4 regions of the Telluria sp. LT2P80 genome follow, and region 1 is predicted to be linked to each of the others. Evidence: predicted binding sites of a transcription regulator. Region 1 holds the regulator's gene; each other region holds the start of a gene.

Region 1 (5,093 bases):
ATCGTCAGGCCGGTCAGGCCCAGGAACATCCCCAGTCGCCCCGGCGCGTGCGACAGAAAATGGCTGCCGCCGACATCGGGGAACAGGCCGATATTCACTTCGGGCATCGCCATCTTGGTGCGCTCGGTGACGATGCGCAGGCCGCAATCGGGCCCGCCCTGCGCGATGCCCATGCCGCCGCCCATGACCACGCCGTCCATCAGCGCGATATACGGTTTCGGATAAAAATGGATCAGGTGGTTCAGCGCGTATTCTTCGGTGAAGAAATCCTCGAGCAATGCGCTGCCGCCTTGCGGCGAGGCGTTGCCGACGTCGTGGAAGAAACGGATATCGCCGCCCGCGCACAGCGCTTTTTCGCTGCTGCTGGTGATCACGACCGCATCGACGGCGGCGTCGAGCTGCCAGTCAAGAAGGATCGCGGTCAGCGCGCGCACCATGTCCAGCGACAGCGAATTGAGCGCCTTGGGACGGTCGAGGGTGATGATGCCGGTGCGGTTGGCGATGCGGGTCAGGACGTGTTCGGACATGGCGTGATCCATCGAAAGGAAACACGTATTTTACCGGCAGCGGGATGCAAAAAGGGCGTCCCGAAAAGACGCCCCTGGCGGTGGTGACCTGCGCTCGATCAGGCGGCAGCGACGTCTGCTTCGTCGACGTCCAGGCGTTTGATCGCTGTGCGGTTATGGTCTTTGAGCATCTGCTTGTGCTTCAGGATTTGTCGATCCAGTTTATCCATCAACATGTCGATCGCGGCATACAGGTCTTGCGCGACGCTCGCCACGTGCAGGGTCTTGCCCGACACCTGGACATTGATTTCAGCTTTTTGCCTTTTTTCTTTTTCAGTGAGGTTATCGACGGCCAGGAAGACGTGGGTATCTATGACTTGATCGAAATGGCGAATAATGCGTTCCAGCTTATTCTGAACGTATTCACGGATGGCAGGGGTTACTTCGAGATGGTGACCACTGATGGTGAGGTTCATACACACTCCTTTGAAGATGTCACGTCGCTTGCACCACACAGGAGCTGAAGGCACAGACTGTATGAGCGGCGTTGTTACAAGGCTTTGCGGAGACTGACGGGGGGGATCTTGAGCGCTTCACGGTATTTTGCGACCGTCCTGCGCGCAATGACCATGCCTTGTTCCCCGAGCATTTCCGCGATCTTGCTGTCGGATAATGGATTCTTAGGGTCTTCTGCTCCTGTCAATTGTGCGATGAGCGCACGGATTGCCGTTGAGGATGCTTCGCCTCCCGCTTCGGTGGCAACGTGGCTACCGAAGAAATACTTCAACTCGAACATGCCGTGCGGGGTCAGCATGTATTTCTGGGTTGTGACACGAGAGATGGTGCTCTCATGCAGACCTAGTGTATCAGCTATCTCACGCAAAACAAGGGGCCGCATGGCAACTGCGCCATGGCTGAAAAAGTTGCGCTGGCGTTCGACAATCGCCTCGGCCACACGCAGGATCGTGTCGAAACGCTGGCGCATATTCTTGATGAGCCACTTCGCCTCTTGCATCTGCGCGCCCATCTGGCTCTCGCTGCGGCCCTGCTTGAGCATGGTCGCGTACAGGCTGTTGACGCGCAGGCGCGGCATCACGTCCTGGTTCAGCGTGACCGCCCAGCCATTCTTGGCGCGCCGCACGATCACGTCCGGCACCACGTAATCTGACACGTTCGACGCGAACGCGGCGCCCGGATGCGGATTGCACTGGCGGACCACGGCCTGCACTTCGCGCAGGTCTTCGTCGTCGCAATCGAGCGCTTTTTTCAGTTTGCTGTATTCGCGCTGCGCGAACCAGGTCAGGTAGCCTTCGACGATCTTCAGGGCCATGCGGCGCGTGACCATCGGCACGCCCGGCATGCGCCGGATCTGCAGCGCCAGGCATTCGGCCGCGCTGCGCGCGCCCACGCCCACCGGGTCCATGCTCTGCACCATCGCCAGCGCGCAGCGCAGTTCGTCGAGGTCGACCTCGAGTTCTTCGGGCAGGCGTGCGTGGATGTCGTCGAGCGGTTCTTCCAGGTAGCCGTTGTCGTCGAGCGCGTCGATCACCAGTTCGGCCAGCGCGCGGTCGCGCGTTGACAGCAGCGTTTCGCGCACCTGTTCCATCAGGTGTTCGCGCAGCGTGATCGCGCACGCCTCCAGCTGCGGGCGGCCGTCTTCGTCGTCGCTGCTGGCGCTGCCGGACGACGTTCCGCTGCCTTCGCTCCACTCGTTGTCGGGCCGGTCGCCATCGACCGCACCGCCTTCAGCGCCCTCGCCCTCAGCCGGCGCGCTGCCCTCGCCTTCGGCCTGCTGGCCTGGCGCCGGCGGCGCCTCGCCAGGTGCCGGCGCATTGTTGATGGCCCCATCGGCCAGCAGGCGCACCGAATGATCGAGCGGGTCGTCGAGCCTTTCGAGCAGCGGGTTATCGCCCAGTATCTGCTCGATCTCCTGATGCAGTTCGAGCGTCGACAGCTGCAGCAACCGGATCGATTGCTGCAGCTGTGGCGTGAGCGCCAGGTGCTGCGAAGTGCGGAGCTGAAGGGACTGTTTCATCAATTGAGTATGGCTTACATGCGGAAATGTTCACCAAGGTACACGCGGCGCACCGACTCGTCGGCGATGATATCGTCGGGACGGCCGGATGCGAGCACCGCGCCCTGATTGATGATGTAGGCGCGGTCGCAGATGCCAAGCGTCTCGCGGACATTGTGGTCGGTGATCAGGACGCCGATCTTGCGCTCCTTGAGGAAGCGTACGATGCGCTGGATCTCGATCACGGCGATCGGGTCGACGCCGGCAAACGGTTCGTCGAGCAGGACGAAGCGCGGGTTGGTCGCCAGGGCGCGCGCGATCTCCACGCGGCGCCGCTCGCCGCCCGACAGCGACAGTGCCGGATTCTCGCGCAGCTTCTCGATCTGCAGGTCGGCCAGCAAGGTATCGAGGCGGTCGCTGATCTCGGTTTTGGTGAGCGACTTGCCGTTAACCTTCTGCAGTTCGAGCACGGCGCGGATGTTCTCTTCCACCGTCAGCTTGCGAAACACCGAGGCTTCCTGCGGCAGGTACGACAGGCCGAGCACCGCGCGGCGATGGATCGGCAGGCTGGTGATGTCGGTGCCGTTGATGCTGATCGAGCCGGCGTCCGACGGCACCAGGCCGACGATCATGTAGAACGAAGTAGTCTTGCCGGCGCCGTTCGGGCCCAGCAACCCCACCACTTCGCCGCATTCGACATCCAGCGACACGTCGCGCACGACCAGGCGCTTGCCATAGCTTTTCTGCAGGCCCTTGACGACCAGCGTGCTGCGATCGTTCAGTTCCGTCATTGCGTGCCTCCGGCCGGCGCACGCTTGGGCGCCAGGATCAGCGTGCCGCGCCCGCCGCCAACCTTGCTCTCGCCGCTGACGTCATTGCGCACGGCGACGACTTCCTTGCGGTTGTCGTACGAGATGAACGGGCCGGTCATCTGGTTGGTCATCCGGTCGTTTTCGAGTTCCTTGACGATGGCGTTCGAGTACAGGCGCACCAGCTCCGAACGTTCGTCATATTCGATGCGTTCGGCCTGGCCTTCGACCCACAGGTTCGGGCCGCCGTCGCGCTTCTGGCGGAACGTGGCGGGCTTGCCGTTGGCCGCGGTGAGCGTCACGCTCATATAGCCTTCGGGCGTCTCCCTGACCACGGCGCGTTCGGCCTTGACCAGCAGCGTGCCGCGGGTCAGGATCACGTTGCCGGTGAAGGTGCGCACGCCTGCGACGCCATCGAGGTCGCCGTTGTCGTATTCGAGCGCCGCCTGCTTGAGCGAGTCGGCCTTTTCGGCCATGGCGGTCAAGGAAAGGAGTGACAAGAAAGCGGCAGCAAAGAGTTTTTTCATTGTGGTGCTGGTCCTGGGTTAGCACGCGCGCATGGCTGATGGCCTTCAGCGCTGGCGTGGCGGATAGACGATACGGCCGCGGCCTGACAATTGCATCTGCATGGTCGCGTTGTTGGCCATCATGCCGGTGGCCTTGAGGCTGGACGCGCCAAGCTCCATGTCGATCGGCTGGTCGGTCTTGACGATTTCTTCGTCGGGCAACACGGTCATGGCCTGCGTGCGCACGCGCAGTGCTTCGCTGGCGGGCGTCTTCGGGCGCTGCAGATCGACGTCGCCGAACAGTTCGACGCGGTGTTCTTCGTGGAAGATGCGCGCGTTCTTGGCCACCACCGTCATCGGCGGACGGCCCGGTTCGACGCCGCGCATCAGCGGCTGCTCGACGTTCGACACGTCGCCCAGCGGGATATGCGCCAGGCGCTTGCCCGACACCACGTAGCTCGGCTGGCCGTTGGGCGTCATGCGGACGAACGAGAAATTCTCGACGATGTAATCCGGCTCGTCGGGCGGGCCGCCCAGCTGCGCATCGATGTCGGTCGCCTGCATCAGCTGCAGCAGCCAGAAGCTGCCGAAGGCGAAGAACACGCCGATCACGATCATCGCCAGCAGATTCCAGCGATGCGCGGTGCGTTTGTTGGAGGCGATCGTGGCCATGGCGGTCAGGCGAAATACGGCGCGAGCGCCTGGTCATAGGTGCCCTGCGCGCGCATGACGAGGTCGCAGATCTCGCGCACCGCGCCACGTCCGCCACCGTTCCTGGTCACGTAATGCGCGCGGTGCTGCACGTCCGGATGGCCGGATGGCACCGCAACGGCAAAGCCCACGCGCGCGAACAGCGGCAGGTCGATCACGTCGTCGCCGATGTAGCCACATTGGTCGGCGGTAAAGCCGGTGGCGTCGAGCAGATTGGCAAAGCCGATGCGCTTGTCGTGGTTGCCCTGGTAGACGTGCGAGATGCCCAGATCGGCGGCGCGGCGGACGACGATCGGCGACAGGCGCGCGCTGATGATTGCAGTCTGCACACCGGATTTATTCAGCATCTGGATGCCCAGGCCATCGAGCACATTGAAGGTCTTGGTCACTTCGCCATCGGGGCCATAGGTCAGGCTGCCGTCGGTGAGCACACCGTCGACGTCGAAGATCATGACCTTGATGCGCGCGGCGCGTTCGATGTGGGCCAATACGGGAGTGTTCATCAGATTACCTTTGCGCGGGTCAGGTCGTGGATGTGCAGCGCGCC
Region 2 (5,093 bases), on a different contig from region 1:
AGGGCAAATACCATCATCACCTGCATCAGCACCGACAGCATGTTCTTGGCGCGCACGAGGCCGCCGTAGAACAGCGCCAGGCCGGGAATGGTCATCAGGATCACCAGCAGCGTGGCGACGAACATCCAGGCCGTATCCCCCTTGTTGATGGACGGCGCCGCCATGGCCGGCAGGGCAACGCCCAGGCCCAGCAAGGCGGTCAGTATCGTTGTAGTTATACGCTTCATGAAAACATTCCTTCTTACAGTGCGTCGTTGCCGGTCTCGCCGGTACGGATACGGATGACCTGGTTCAGGTCGGCCACGAAGATCTTGCCGTCACCGATCTTGCCGGTGCGGGCAGCGCCCTGGATCGCATCGATGACCTGGTCGACGATGGCGTCGTCGACCGCGGCTTCGATCTTGATCTTGGGCAGGAAGTCGACGACGTACTCGGCACCACGGTACAGCTCGGTGTGGCCCTTCTGGCGACCGAAACCCTTCACTTCGGTCACCGTCATGCCTTGCACGTTGATTTCCGACAGTGCCTCTCGCACCTCGTCGAGCTTGAAGGGCTTGATGATGGCGGTGATCATTTTCATGGTATTGCCTCTTTTGCAATCAAAAAGTTTTTGAGACGGACAGCACGGCGGCGGACTTGCCGAGATTCTTGCCTTCCGGGCTCAGGTAGGCGTCGGTATTCGCCTTGTGCCACGCCAGCGCCACGGTGGCGACGCCGAAGTCTTTGGTGACGCCGACCTTGTAGTCGGTGTACGAAAACGCGCTGTTGTTCTTCAGTTTCTGGCGCCCGACGTGCAGGTTCAGGATGAAGCCGTTGCTGACGTCGATGTCGGCGCCCACGTCCAGGTAGCCGCTGCGCTTGCTGTCTGCGGTGCCGAACAGATTGGTCGTCGAGTGCGAGTACTTGATATAGGCCGGGCCGTAGCCGAGTTTGCCGTACAGCTCGAACGTGTTCGCGCTTGGGTTCAACCCGTTGTCCGGATAGTAGTAATACAGGCCGCCGATGTCATAGCTGATCGCGTCGCTCAACTGACCGCGCTTGCCGCCATAGACGTCCCATTCGATATTGCCGTCGCCGCCCAGGTCTTTCGTCCATTTGATGGTGGAAAGCCAGGTACCCACGTAGAAGCCGGATGGGCCATGTACGTAGTCGACGCCGCCCTGGAGGGCCGGGTCGAGGGCTGTTTGCGACAGGCCGCGGTAACGGTAGTCGCTGGTGATGCTCGCGTTGTAGCTCACCTGGTGTTCGGCGGGTTGTTCCTGTGCCATGCCCGGAGCGCTGGTAAGCGCCAACACTGCCAGGACAACTGCGCTGAATTTTGCTTTGCACTTCATGACAAACCCCCTTGATGAACAACATGAAAAATGACTGCTTGTGGATCCTTGTGATGTTCTTTATCTATGTTTTATTTAGCAGGATGCGTGCCAGCTCATAAAGAGGAAAAAGGTCCTTGTTTTTTTGGTAAACACGCCCCACATCGGTTTTGCTACAACACAACGGACCGCATACGGCACCCAGACGGCCGTTCGGCGCACCACATCAGGTCACATTGCACCATCATGGAGCGTGCGGCCTCGGCAGAAAGGGAAATGGATATGAGTAATAGCAACTTCTTCAGCGACTTGCAGGGCAAGATCAACCAGGCGCTCGAGAGCGGTCCGGCCAAGGACATTGAACGCAATGTGAAGGCAGCCATGACGTCGGGCTTTTCCAAGCTCGATCTGGTCACGCGCGAGGAATTCGATATCCAGGCCCAGGTGCTGGCCAAGACCCGCAGCAAGCTCGAGGCGCTCGAGCTGCGCGTGAGCGAGCTCGAAGCCAAACTGGGTGCAGGCAGCGCCACGACGCCGTCGGCAACGTCGGCGACAGCGGCCTCGGCATCGGCCGCTTTCCCAACCTCGGGCAGCTCGGCGATTCCGATGCCAGGCGCTGCGCCATCGGCCACCGCGCCATTCCCGGCTGCACCGGAAGACCCGACGATCGTCGTGCCGCCAGCGCTGGACAAGCATTAAACAGTCCACGGGCCAGCCCGCCTCGCGCGGGTGGCCTCAGCACCAGCGGCACGCCCGTGTCGCCATCTTTTGACGCGCATCCCGGCTTATACTGGTTGTCTTTACGGAGACCACGATGACCCGACAGTTTGCCGCGCTGATCACCACCTGTACCCTGCTGGCCATGCCAGCCGCGATCCACGCGCAGGCAACCGCTGCCGGTGGTGACGTACGTCCCGAGATCCTGCGCCAGCTTGATGGCGCCTGGACCATGACGGGTGATGTGCGGGGCAAACCGGTCACCTACCGCATGGTGGCCAAGCCGGCCTTGCACGGCACATTCACCGAACTGCGCATGCAGGACGTGCAGGTGCCCGCGCAGTACGAAGCGGCCGTCTTCGTCGGCTATGACGCCGCCAGCAAGACCATCATCGCGCACTGGATGGACAGCTTCGGCGCAAAGTATTCGGTCCCGCACGGCAGTGGCGACATCGCCGGCAACGTCGTCACATTCACCATTCCCTACCCGAGCGGCCCGTTTCGCAATACCTGGCGTTTCGATCCGGCCAGCGCGACGTGGCAATTCGCGCTCGAGGCGGCGCAGCCGGACGGCTCGTGGAAGCACTTCGCCGGCTACGCCCTCAGGCGCGACTGAGCGCGACTGAGCGCGCCCGGGCCGGCGGGCTTCAATCGATACTGACCTCCTTGCGGTTGTCACGCGCCACGCGGTCGATCAGCTTGTTGTACGGGTCAATGCCAACGTCGAACGGCTGCTCCTTGACGGTCACCGTCACGGTCGGATTCTCGCCCCGCAGTACGCGCTTCTCCAATAACAGCACCCGCTCGTCCGATTCCTTGGCATCGTTCGCGCGTGCGAACACGCCGATTTCCACCGCCTCATCGTAGGTGCGCGGCGTTTCCTGCCCCTTGCCGTCGGCCTGCATCTTCGCCAGATGCAGTCTCATCGTCACATCCCACTGTCCGTCCGGGCGCTTGACGGCTTTTGCTTCGGTCACGCGGTTATCGTAGAAGACGATGCGTTCGAACAGGTCGGCGATCAGCGCGTGCTTGCCGACCGGGGCTTCGGCGCGAATGTAGTCCACCAGTTCGGCGGAGGTCGCAAACGGCGCCTCCTGATAGCCCTTGTCCTGCAGGAAGCGCTTGAGGGCGCGGTTGAGCGCCGCTTCGCCGATCTCGTCGCGCAGCCGGTAGAACACCAGGCTGCCCTTGCGGTAGTGGATGTAGTCCTGGTTTTCCACGCGCACCAGCGGCAGTTCCTCGATCTTTTCGGCGCCGCGCGAACTGAGATAGCGGTCCAGCTCATAGCGCAGGAAACGGCGCATCTTGTGCGGGCCGTATTCCTTCTCCATCACCATCAGCGCCGAGTACTGCGCCAGCGATTCGATCAGCATGCTCGCGCCCTGCACATTCGCGGCCGTGACCTGGTGGCCCCACCACTGGTGCGCCATCTCGTGCGCCGTCACGTAGAAGACGTAGTCGATGTCCTCCTTGTTGCGCAGGTCGGCGATAAAGCCGATCGATTCCGAGAACGGGATCGTGTTGGCGAACGATTGCGCAAAGCGCTGGTAGTTCGGAAATTCCAGGATGCGCACCTGCTTGTGCTGGTAGGGCGTGAACTGGGTCGTGAAGTAGTCGAGCGACTTTTGCGTGCCCGCGATCATCCGGTCCACGTTGTAGGCGTGCTTTGGATCGTGATAGATCTCGATAGGAATGCCGTGCCAGTCGCCCTTCTTCACCTGCCAGTTGGCTGATAAGTAGGCGAAGAACGGCATCATCTTCTGGTCCATCTTGTAGCGATAGTAGTTGCGGCCGTTTTCCTTCCACGCCTTTTGCAGGTAGCCCGGCGCCAGCGCAATCTGGTCACCACTCGTGGAAACGGTGGTGTCGAAACTGATCCAGTCGGCGTCGTCCCCGAACATCGTGTTGGCGCGGGCCGCCTGGTTTTCGAGCTTGGCCATGCGCTCCGGTTCACCCAGGCCGCGCTTGCGGCGCTCGTTGCGGTCCAGCAGTTCGAACTCGCTCTGGTAGCCGACCAGCGGGAAGAACTCGCGGTTGTTGAAGAACGTGCCGTTCAGGTTGAGCGTGTCGCCCCTGCCCGCGTTGGAAAAACCGGGACGGCGCACGTCCACCGTGAAGTCCAGCGCCAGGCGGGCGCCCGGCGCCGTTGGCTGCGCGAGCTTGAGTATCCGGAAGCCTGCCACCTGGTCGTCCAGGACGACCGTGTGCGCGGGCAGACCAGCAAACGTGGTCACGACGTCCGGATTGACCTGCAGGCGCAGCGTGTCGAGCGGCTGGCTCGTCTTGTTCTCGAAGACGTAGCGGCCCTTGACCATCACGCGTCGCTCGGCCGGGTAAATGTCCACCGCGGCACGCACGTCGACGATCTTCACGTGCGGCAGGTCCTTGTACTTGCGGTAGGTCTTTTCGTATCTGGCCTGCTTGTCCATCGCCACGTTCTGCGCTTCGTAGCGGCCCAGCGTGACGGTATTGTGGAAGATCCAGCCGCCCACCAGCGCGAACGCGATCGTGCAGGCAGCCAGCGCAACGCCCGATGCACTCTTGAGGCGCCGCGTGGCTTCACGCGTGCGGGTGCGCCACTCGACCGACAGGCCGCGCACCCAGAACGCCTGGGCCACGATCAGGCCCGCCACGACAAACAGGGTCCAGTACAGCGCGAACCACGACCAGCCTGCGACGAAGTGGCCGAAGCCGTTCATGTCCGAGTACGGCGTCTCGGGTAGCAGACCGATGTTGTACAGGTTGTGATCGAAGTGCAGGACCGACAGGACAATCTGCGCCACGATCAGTACGATCATGAACAGGTAACCCAGAAACTTGTTGTTCGTGACCACCTGCAGCGCCACCGCGATCAGCGCCATCAGGATGTACGGCGTGCCGGCCATGAACACGCCCTGCAGATACACCATCGGTTCGATCGGCGCGCCGCCCTTGTACAACTGGATGGCGATCGCGGTCAGGATGCCGGCAAACAGGAAGGCCAGCACCACGCCAACGAGGGCCAGACTTTTCGCCACCAGCGGCGCCCAGTTCGGCATTGGCATTGCGTCGCTCACGTCGGCG
Region 3 (5,093 bases), on a different contig from region 1:
AGACGCTGGTGGCGAAGTACCCGGATTCGAGCGCCGCGCAGACTGCGCGCGATCGGCTGGCGTCGCTGAAGTAACGGCAAAGGCACACCACACACCGGGCGCGGCATTTGACAGCGCCCGTGTCGCCCCCTATAATCTTGCTTCTTCGGGTCGTTAGCTCAGCTGGTAGAGCAGCGGACTTTTAATCCGTTGGTCGCAGGTTCGAATCCCGCACGGCCTACCAAAGATTCAGCAGAAAAGCCAACCTTCGGGTTGGCTTTTTTGTGTTCCGCTCATATTAGGATGATCCCACCATGACTTATGAAGATTTTCTCGACGAGGTGACCACGCTCCTCACGGAGATGTATGACCTCACCGACGAAGCGGCGATCAAGCTGGTGGTCGACGCGCAAGCCAACGATTACTTTGTCGCACACGACGACAAGGAAGAGCTGCGCACCGCCGAGCAAGCCAAGCTGGACGCCACCGCGCTCCACGAAGGCAAGCAGAACCGCAACCAGACGCAGCGCAAGCAGCAGCAGCGTCAGGTGCAGAAGAAAAAAGCCGTTTAAGCAGACATCGCCGCTCAGTGAAGAACCGTAGGGTGGACGGCTCTGCCGTCCACCCTACCGCGTGTCAAGCCGCTACGGCCGGATGCGCCTGCTTGCGGTACAAGAACTCCAGCACCTGCCGCCGATGCTCGGTATAGCGCGCATCCTGCGCCAGCGCCACCCGGTCGCGCGGCCGCTCGAGTTCCACGGCGACGATCTCGCCGATCGTGGCTGCCGGCCCATTGGTCAGCATGACGATCCGGTCGGACAACAGCACTGCCTCGTCCACATCGTGCGTCACCATCACCACGGTGGATTTCGTGGCCGCCACGATCTTGAGCAGCTCATCCTGCAAATGCGCCCGCGTGAGCGCGTCGAGCGCGCCAAACGGCTCATCCATCAGCAGGACCTTCGGCTGCATCGCCAGCGCCCGTGCGATGCCGACGCGCTGCTTCATGCCGCCCGAGATTTCATGCGGCCGCTTGGTTTCGGCGCTCGTCAGGCCCACCAGCGCCAGCGCATCCATCGTCCGCTCGCGCAACTGGGCCCGGGTTTCAAGTGAGCCAAACACCCGCTCGACACCCAGATGGATGTTCTCGTAGCACGTCAGCCATGGCAGCAGCGAGTGATTCTGGAACACGACCGCGCGCTCCGGTGACGGGCCGCCGATCTCGCGGCCCGCGCAGATCAGCAGCCCAGCAGTGGGCTTGAGCAAACCGGCCACCAGGTTCAGCAGCGTCGACTTGCCACACCCCGAGTGGCCGATCAGTGTGATGAATTCGCCCTTGCTGACCGTGAGGTCGATCCCCTGCAACGCCGGGAACACGCCCTTCTTGGTATGAAACGCCATCTCGACACCGGTGATGTCGATGAATTTTTTTTGCAGTTCGTCCATGATCGAAACCCTTTCAGTTAGCCACTTGTTCGTGGGTCAGTGCGCGTGCCAGCGACACCAGCGCCAGTTCGAGCAGCAGGCCGACCACGCCGATGATGGCAATGGCGATGATGATGTGTGCCACGTTCAGGTTGTTCCACTCGTCCCATACCCAGAAGCCGATGCCCACGCCGCCGGTCAGCATTTCAGCTGCCACGATGACGAGCCATGCAGTGCCAATGGCCAGGCGCACACCGGTCAGGATGTACGGCAGCGCCGATGGCAGCAGGATCTTGGTGAGGATCTTCCATTCCGACAGGTTCAGCACGCGCGCCACGTTCATGTAGTCCTGCGGCACGCGCTGCACGCCGACGGCCGTGTTGATGATCATCGGCCAGATCGAGCAGATGAAGATCGACCAGATCGCCGCCGGGTCGGCCGACTTGAAGACCAGGAGGCCAATCGGCAGCCAAGCGAGCGGCGAGACCGGCTTGAGCAGGCTGATGATCGGGCCGAACATGCGGCTGACAAATTGCACGCGCCCGATCACGAAGCCCAGCGGAATGCCGATCAGCGCCGCCAGGCCGAAGCCGATCGCCACGCGCTGCAGCGACGCCAGCACGTTCCAGCCGATGCCCTGGTCGTTGGGGCTGTTGCGGTAGAACGGATCGGCGAACAGTTCGAGCGCCGCCTGCCACGTGACCAGCGGCGACGGAAACGCCTCGTTCTGCGCGGCGATCACTTGCCATACCAGCAGCACGAGCGCGATGCCGGTCAGCGGCGGCGCCACACGCCGGACTGCCGTGGCAAACGGCTGTGCGCGGCGCGCAGCGACGGCGGCGGCCGGCTTGCGCGGGGGCGCGGCGCGCGCCGGGCCGCTGACAGCCACCGGCACTGGCGCCGGCTCGTTGGGAACGGATTTCAACAGGGCATTCATGACGGCTCCTCGCAGTACGGGTGGATGGTCAAGCCTTGACCTTGAACGACGCGGCGTACGCCTGTGGGTTCTTGCCATCCCACACGGTGCCGTCCATCAGCTTCGATGTGCGCAGCAAGCCCGCCGGGACCGGCGTCTTCGTCATCGTGGCCGCGTCCTTGTACAACTGGACCTGATTGACCGCCGTGGCCACGGCCAGGTAATCCGGATCGCTCTTGAGCAGGCCCCAGCGGCGATGCTGCGTCATGAACCACATGCCGTCGGACAGGTACGGGAAGTTGACCAGGCCGTCGTTGTAGAACTTCATGTGGTTCGCGTCGTCCCAGGTCTTGCCCATGCCGTTCTGGTAGCGGCCCATGATGCGCTGGTCGATCGCATCCTTGCTGGTGTTGACGTACGACTTGGCGGCGATCACTTCAGCCATCTTGTTCTTGTTGGCCAGCGACGCATCGATCCACTTGCCCGCCTCCAGGATGGCGGCCATCATCGCCCGGCACGTGTTCGGATTGGCCTTGGCAAATTCCAGCGTCGAGCCCAGCACCTTCTCGGGGTGGTCGCGCCAGATGTCCTGGGTCGTCGTGGCGGTGATGCCGATGCCGTCCATGATGGCGCGGTGGCCCCACGGTTCGCCCACGCAGAAGCCGTCCATGTTCCCGATGCGCATATTGGCCACCATCTGCGGCGGCGGCACGGTGATGACCTTGGCATCCTTCATCGGATTGATGCCATTGGCGGCGAGCCAGTAATACAGCCACATCGCGTGGGTGCCGGTCGGGAACGTTTGCGCGAATGTGTAGTCGCGTTTTTCGGTGCGCATCAGCTTGGCGAGCGAGGCGCCGTCGACCGCGCCCTTGGTGGCCAGTTGCTTCGACAGCGTGATGGCCTGACCGTTGTTGTTCAGGCCCATCAGCACGGCCATGTCCTTCTTCTGGCCGCCAATGCCCATCTGCACGCCGTACAGCAGGCCGTACAGCACGTGGGCGGCGTCCAGGTCGCCGTTGGCGAGCTTGTCGCGCACGCCGGCCCACGAGGCCTCTTTGCTCAGCACGAACTTGACGCCGTATTTCTTGTCAAAGCCCAGCACCGACGCCATCACGACCGATGCGCAATCGGTCAGTGGAATGAAGCCGATCTTGATCTCGGTCTTTTCGGGCTTGTCCGACCCCGCCGCCCATGCCCCGCCCCCGGCCAGCCCCAGCAGGCCACCGGCCGCTGCCAGCGAGGCACCCTGGATGATGTTCCTGCGCGTCCCATCGACGTTCGTACCGGTGGACGAATTGCCCTGCGCTTGACGCTGTTGATTTTCCATTGCAAATCCCAAAAAGTGATCAGGCAAAAAAAAACGGCTACCCCACATGAACGTGTTCATGCATTGGTAGACGTCGTTGTCCGGGGAGGCGGGGCCAGCGTTGGCATTCACCTCGTGCGCTCCGTTGCGCATTACTCATTACGCAAGCTTCGTGCCAGTGGCCGGCGCAGAGTGAGCGTGAGAATGGCCGCTGCTGCGGTGCACCGCAGCATGGCGCGCGGAGCGCACTACGATTGCGCAGCGCCTCTTTTTGGACGGTCCTGCAGGCCGGGCAAGCTGGCTGTCCGTACGCGCGCACGGTTGACAACGTGGCCTTCCACAACCCAATGCGTGCATGCTAGGATTGTTTATTGCCTCAAACACAAGCAGAAGCACAGTACTGACCGTGCACCGCCGGGGCCTGCAACTGGAGCCATCAATGCACACCGAACAAGTCCAGCGTCACCGCACGCCGATCCATACGGCGACCGCCGTCGACCGCAGCAATCCGAAGAAGCCGCGCCGTCATATTGCGCAAGACATCGTCTCGAGCAGCCGCCGCCTGCGCCAGCGCATCGGCGTGGTCGCGGTCGTCTGCATCGGCCTGGCCACGTTGCTGGTGGCGTTCGAGTAAGCCGCCGCATTTCGCCCCGCATTACGCCCCGCATTGCGCCTTGCCCGCGCCGTTACGGCCGGGCTATACTGCGCCGTCACCCGTTCAGCCAGGATCGCATGTCGCTGTTGCACACGCTACGCATTACGCACACCAGCACGGCCCTGCGCCGGTTGCTCCTGTGCGTGTGCGCGCTGATCCTGGCACTGCAACTCATCGGCAGCTCGTATCACGACCATGACTTGGCCGAGCAGTTGTCCGACTGCGTCAGCTGCCAGGTTGCAGCCCATGCCACGGCCGACCTGCCGGCCGTGTCGCCACAATTGCTGGCCGTCTTCCTGGCGGTCGTCTACCTCCTCGCGCGCCTGCCGCGCCCTGCGCCGTTCTACCGGCGCCAGTACCTGATCCCTTCCCCCCAGGCGCCACCACGCCACCAGTCCGTCCACTGATCCGCTCGTGCGCCGCCGCGGCTACCAACGTGGCCTGACGGCGTAGCGGCGCGAGTCATCTCCGTCCCGTTTGCGGTCGCGGCACCTGTGCGCGTCTGCATCCGGCGCGCACGCTGCATGCGTGCGCCGGCATACCTTATTTACCTTGAAAGAACACGATGACCATGACCACTCCTGCCATGGAAGCGACCGGCGTGACCGTCGCCTATGGCGCCACGACCGTGCTGCGCGACCTGAACCTGCGCGTTGCGCGCGGTGAAATCTATGCCCTGCTGGGCGGCAATGGCGCCGGCAAATCGACGACGCTCAACGCCTTTCTCGGCTTTCTCGCACCGCAAGCCGGCAGCGTGCGCGTGTGCGGCATCGACGTCGTCGCCGACCCGCTCGCCGCGCGCGGCCAGC
Region 4 (5,093 bases), on a different contig from region 1:
TCTGCATGGCTGGGCCAGCACCCACCATGACGCCTACGACGAACGCTATTACCGCACCTGGATGCACGAGCTGCCGCCAATGGTGCATTTGCGCCGTGGCAATGCAATCGATGTGCACCACGCGATCCTGCCCGAAACAGCACCGGTGCGGCCCAACCCGGCACTGCTGCTCGCGGCAGCGCGGCCGATTCCTGGTGAGCAGGGCGCGCTGGGTGTCTATACGTTGTGTCCACATGACATGTTCTTGCACAGCGCCGTGCACCTGTTCTTTGGCGGCGAATTTGACCAAGGCTTGCGCGACCTGTTCGACCTGCATCGCCTGGCGCTGCATTTTGACAACGAGCCAGGGTTCTGGGATGGTCTCGTGGCGCGTGCCGATGCGCTGGAACTGACGCGCCCGTTGTTTTACGCGCTGCGTTACATCACCTGCACTTTTGACACGCCGGTGCCAGCGGCAACGCTGGCTGCTGCCGCGCCGTTTGGCCCGACGCGCTTGTTGTTGCCATTGATGGATGCGCTATTCCTGCGCGCGCTGTCGCCATTGCACCCGGAGTGCGCTGCGCGCTTTGATGGTGCTGCCCGCTTCATATTGTATGTGCGCGGAAATTGGCTGCGTATGCCCCCGGTGTTGCTCGCGCGCCATTTGTTTCATAAGGCTTTTCTTGTGTCAAAGCCAGTCAACGCAAACCATACACCACCTACGCTCGACATCGATCACAGATAGTGCTTGATACGGCCTGTGTTAACCTTGGCCTGAACCTTTTTTGAAGGTATAGACTGGGGACAAGCAACTGAAAATCGCGCTGCGTGCCTTGCACGGACAATCATTTTGGCGTAAAAAACGCCTGGCAAGCCAGGCGTTTTTTTGATACTGCAAAGTTCTATTAAGCGCGACGACGGCGACGCAGGGTAGCCAGACCGGCCAGGCCCAAGCCAAGCAGTGCGACCGAACCTGGTTCTGGCACTTCGCCGACTTCACCCAGCACATCGCCGCTAGCATCGACGGTCCAGCCTGCACCCAGCGAAGCGCCAGTTTGGCTGTAAGTGGTTTTCAGATACAGGTCGTGTGCGTTGCCGTTCGGGTCCAGTTGCGAATTGGTGTTGAACAGGTTTGCCCAGCTACCACCAGTCACGTCCAGGTAGCCGGAGCTAGCGCCGCCGACGGTCGAGTTCTGGAAGGTCGACTGGTAGGTGAATTCTGGATCGCCACCGATAACGCCAGCGCCGAAGACAGCGGACAAGGCCAAATCACCACCGACATTGGTGATGCCGTTGTAGTCTTTTTCACCGGTGCGGCCGTTCGGGCCAAAACTTGCATTGTAGTTATTGTTAGTGAGGTACATGTTCAGCCAACCACCGGTACCCAGAGTTGCGGTCAACGGGTTGCGGATGCCGCTCACTTCAACATAGGTATCCTTGATGCCGCCAAACATACCGGTCAGGTATTTGCCGTCTTCACCACCGCGGAAGATGAAATCGCCGGTCGACACGCTGGTGATACTTTGTACGGAGAAGATACCCCACGTGTCTTCGCTGCCATATGATTTTGGCGCTTGCTTAATGCCAGCTACGCTGTCGCAACCACCAACCGACGAACATTTTTCACCAACACTGTTACCGTAATTGACAGTACCAGCATCGAAAGCGTTGAAAGTGATTTTCAGGTCACCAGCGACCAGGGTCACGGCGCTTGCTGGGGCCATCATGCCAAACGCCAGAGCGATACCAGCGGCGATTCCCGAAATTTTCTTGACGTTCATTTTGTTTCCTCACGAGGGTTGATGTGTACGACTGCGATAACTCCTTACTTAGCACAATGCATGCCAGGTAGGTGATGGAAAGCGCAAGTTATTGATTTTAATAGATAAAAAATCTTTAGAGAATTATTTTCTTCAACTGTTAGAGGTTGAGTGTAAAGTTTGTCGACACAATACAGGCCTGTCGTGCTCAGAGTTTTCTGACTACAATTGTGTCTGCACATAAATGTATTTCAACGATCGGAACAATCATGACCACTTTTCAATATGATGAGTTTGTTAAACGCAACAGTGGATACATTACGGCGGAAACTCAGGCGCAGATACGAACAAAACGGATCCTGTTTGCAGGCTGTGGACTCGGTAGTGGTCCTGTAATTTGCGCGGCCCGGAGTGGATTCCAGAATTTCGTGCTTATTGATGGGGACGTCGTTGATGCGCACAACCTGAACCGCCAGTTTTTCTATTTCGAAGATATCGGTACGCCAAAAGTCGAGGCGCTGAAAAAACACATCTTGCGGATCAATCCTGAGGCGAATGTCGAAGCACATGTTGCTATGCTTGACGCCAACAATGCGGCAGAACTAGTGGCAAAGGTCGATTTGATCTTCGACACGATCGACTTTGTCGATCTCACAGCAGTACTGGCGCTGCATGGCAACGCTGCGGCACTTGCCAAGCCGATCTTTACGGCAATGAATATTGGATTTGGAGCAGGCGTCTTGTACTTCCCGCCAAATACCGGTAATTCATTGCCTTCAATTTTGCAGAAAGATGTCGATGCCGCTGCAGCCAGCGGCAATCTCAGCTACACCGAAGTATTTGGGCGTGTCATGGCGCGCATTGGCGCACATTTGGATCGCCAAGTGATGGAAGAAGTTTCAAAAGCGCTGACAATTATGGAAGATGGGACAGTCTGCCCAGCATCGCAAATTGCTGTGGGCAGTTTCTCAGTAGCAGCATTAGCCGTGGCAATGATGCACGACATGTTGGCGGGCATGACGGTTCCAGCGGCGCCGGACATGGTCGTCCACAGCTTCCGTAACCATGTCACCAAGTTAATTAATATCGCTGCCTGACTCAGGCTTGCGCACCACATGCATGCGCGAATGATGATGACGCTCAACTATCGGAACTTTTTCGCTGAACCACGAGGCCAGTTCCGGGTTAGTGTGCATCATCTTTCGTCCAAGGTCATGCAAGTCAAGGATGTAAGGTGTGACGGAGCCATAATAGTCAGCTTCGGGTCCGATGGACTGGAAACGGAAACCCATTTTCCTCAGAGCATGCGCTAGCGAGCGTTCCATTGCGGCATACCAGTAGCGGATTCCTGCCTCCTGACTGTGGCGATACATTTCACGGTACATGCCGAGCAGAAGCATCGGCGAAGTATTGTCGCGCCGGTCAGCACCTGGATCGAATTCACGCTCAGGGATTGGCGCAAACCCCGGGATGCCTAGTACGCTGTCGGCACGCCGGCGGCGGTGGCTTTTCTTGACTACCAAACGTGATACTTCAGCAGCCTCTTCGCGTTCTGGCAAATTGAAGTAATCAAACACTTCACAATGCAACTCAAATGGATACGGCCTGCCGCGTTCAGGTTGAACTAGCCTGACCGCGCCCACCAGTTTTTCTTCCATGGTATAGGCTGCAAAGTGAGTAGAGTCGTTGTCGTAATCGTCCAACTCCATGCCGTCAACAGAGTGTTCAACCGGTAGAAATGCGCATTCCACGCAGTAGACTTGGTGACGCAACCTGAAGATGTCATTTGGTGCAGCAGTACTGTGCCCGCCTAAATAAGCCCGAAAAATCTGGCTGTTTGCGTGATCGTAGGTTTCTTGGTGTGCCCCAAAACTTATGCGAGACAGGAATGCCTCGGGATCGACACGCGTTTTTCCGTTATTCATGAATATATTGTTGTCCTATGAGGACCCTAGTTATTTTTTTCTGGAGTAACTCTCCAAAAAATTGCTAGCCATAGTCTTTGCCATGATCCAAAAGGGAATCGGTTCATCATTGAACCATGCTGCCAGGAATTTATTTTCCCTATGTAAACGTTCGTTCAATTCATCCAGGTCGGCCATGAACAATGTCACAGGCCCGTAGTAATCTACTTGTGGCCCAATGGGTTTGAATGGGAATCCCATCTTGCCCAGTGAGCGTGCCAGCGACCGTTCCATTGCCGCATACCAATACCTGATATCATTCTGTCGACTGTACCGAAACATCTCGCGATAAAGGCCGAGCAATAATAACGGACTATTTCCGCGTTTGTCGCGCTGCATTGCTGTTCTTGGCTGAATTTTTTCAGTCTTGCCTTTTTCCATGAAGTCTTGGGAGATGCCTTCCATGGAGTCCCCACGCCGGCGGCGGAAGGTCTTGCGCACGACCAAGCGTGAAATTTCAGCAGCCTGGTCGGGATGTGGAAGAGCAAATTCAGGGAATGACTGACAGTGAGAGGCGAATGGAAAAGGCCGGTCCACCCCAGGTTGAACAAGGCGAACTGTGCCGATGATTTCATCGGTCAGGGTGTACGCAGCGAAGTGAATCGAACAATCATCAAAGTCATCCGATTCCATCCCGCAATTAAAATCATTGCCATCTAGAAAATTCCGTTCCAGACAATAAACTTCGTAGCGTAATCGAAAAATTTCTTTCAATATTTTCGATTCCAGTTCTCCTTTTAATACCCTATGGAAATTAAAGTACGGTACGAGAATATCGCGCTTGCCGTTCACTTTGCCGAATAGGCGGCTAATCACGCCGTGTTCTTTTCGTCGGGACTGTGTTCGCTGGGTAGTGGACGTCATAATGGGGTGGTGAAAGCAGTGAGGACAAAAAGAGTTAGGCCGCTCTAAGGCGGCCGTTGAGGGATTACAGTTGCTTCAACAACGCTTTGGTGTCTTCCAGCGCCGAAAATGGCTTGCCGCTTGCTAATAAGTGCTCAGCTTCTTTACGTGCCCCAGCCTTGTCGCCGGACTTGGCCAGCGCGGCGGCAAGGTGATAACGCATATCAGGTGCGTCCGGTGCCGCCGCCACTGCCTTACGCAACAAGTCAGTACCGCGCGCAGTGTCGCCCCGTTCAACCAGGATCCAGCCCAGGGTATCCATAATCGCAGCGTTCTGCCCAGCAATCTTGAAGGCTTGCTCTGCCGTTGGTAAGGCGCGCGCGTCTTTTTCTTGCTGATAGGCCCAGGCCAGGTTGTTAAGTGCTGCCGCATCGTTTGGCTTTACTTTCAAAGCGGCTTGCAAACTGGCGATCGCAGGCTTGAATTGACGCTTGGCCAAGTAACCATCGGCGACGAGCATGGCGATCATGTCGTTGCCTGGATAAGC

The links. Region 1 encodes sigma-54, which starts transcription at its own class of promoters, with help from an activator protein. Its sites were predicted from a motif close to TGGCANGNAANCTGCTTT; they were not measured.
Region 2: the regulator sigma-54 is predicted to act here: its motif matches at 1,410-1,427, upstream of AC56LW_RS21995 (TorF family putative porin).
Region 3: the regulator sigma-54 is predicted to act here: its motif matches at 3,790-3,807, upstream of AC56LW_RS22650 (CmpA/NrtA family ABC transporter substrate-binding protein).
Region 4: the regulator sigma-54 is predicted to act here: its motif matches at 1,809-1,826, upstream of AC56LW_RS13585 (PEP-CTERM sorting domain-containing protein).

The regions. Positions count from the first base shown of each region.
Region 1 is NZ_JCASIO010000006.1:98,965-104,057, reverse strand. It holds gene AC56LW_RS16350 (enoyl-CoA hydratase/isomerase family protein) at 1-527, opposite strand, end outside; gene hpf (ribosome hibernation-promoting factor, HPF/YfiA family) at 626-982, opposite strand; gene AC56LW_RS16340 (RNA polymerase factor sigma-54) at 1,057-2,541, opposite strand; gene lptB (LPS export ABC transporter ATP-binding protein) at 2,556-3,311, opposite strand; gene lptA (lipopolysaccharide transport periplasmic protein LptA) at 3,308-3,856, opposite strand; gene lptC (LPS export ABC transporter periplasmic protein LptC) at 3,902-4,507, opposite strand; gene AC56LW_RS16320 (KdsC family phosphatase) at 4,513-5,049, opposite strand; gene AC56LW_RS16315 (KpsF/GutQ family sugar-phosphate isomerase) at 5,049-5,093, opposite strand, start outside.
Region 2 is NZ_JCASIO010000011.1:93,175-98,267, forward strand. It holds gene AC56LW_RS21985 (ammonium transporter) at 1-227, opposite strand, end outside; gene glnK (P-II family nitrogen regulator) at 242-580, opposite strand; gene AC56LW_RS21995 (TorF family putative porin) at 600-1,334, opposite strand; partial or broken gene AC56LW_RS22000 (accessory factor UbiK family protein) at 1,596-1,829, shown strand; gene AC56LW_RS22005 (DUF1579 family protein) at 2,128-2,646, shown strand; gene AC56LW_RS22010 (ABC transporter permease/M1 family aminopeptidase) at 2,678-5,093, opposite strand, start outside.
Region 3 is NZ_JCASIO010000013.1:41,693-46,785, forward strand. It holds gene ybgF (tol-pal system protein YbgF) at 1-74, shown strand, start outside; tRNA gene AC56LW_RS22630 (tRNA-Lys) at 148-223, shown strand; gene AC56LW_RS22635 (hypothetical protein) at 294-551, shown strand; gene AC56LW_RS22640 (ABC transporter ATP-binding protein) at 616-1,425, opposite strand; gene ntrB (nitrate ABC transporter permease) at 1,439-2,341, opposite strand; gene AC56LW_RS22650 (CmpA/NrtA family ABC transporter substrate-binding protein) at 2,370-3,650, opposite strand; gene AC56LW_RS22655 (hypothetical protein) at 4,069-4,263, shown strand; gene AC56LW_RS22660 (hypothetical protein) at 4,362-4,691, shown strand; gene AC56LW_RS22665 (ABC transporter ATP-binding protein) at 4,856-5,093, shown strand, end outside.
Region 4 is NZ_JCASIO010000004.1:407,183-412,275, forward strand. It holds gene AC56LW_RS13580 (nucleotidyltransferase domain-containing protein) at 1-724, shown strand, start outside; gene AC56LW_RS13585 (PEP-CTERM sorting domain-containing protein) at 885-1,760, opposite strand; gene AC56LW_RS13590 (HesA/MoeB/ThiF family protein) at 2,009-2,836, shown strand; gene AC56LW_RS13595 (PEP-CTERM/exosortase system-associated acyltransferase) at 2,816-3,664, opposite strand; gene AC56LW_RS13600 (PEP-CTERM/exosortase system-associated acyltransferase) at 3,695-4,567, opposite strand; gene prsT (XrtA/PEP-CTERM system TPR-repeat protein PrsT) at 4,632-5,093, opposite strand, start outside.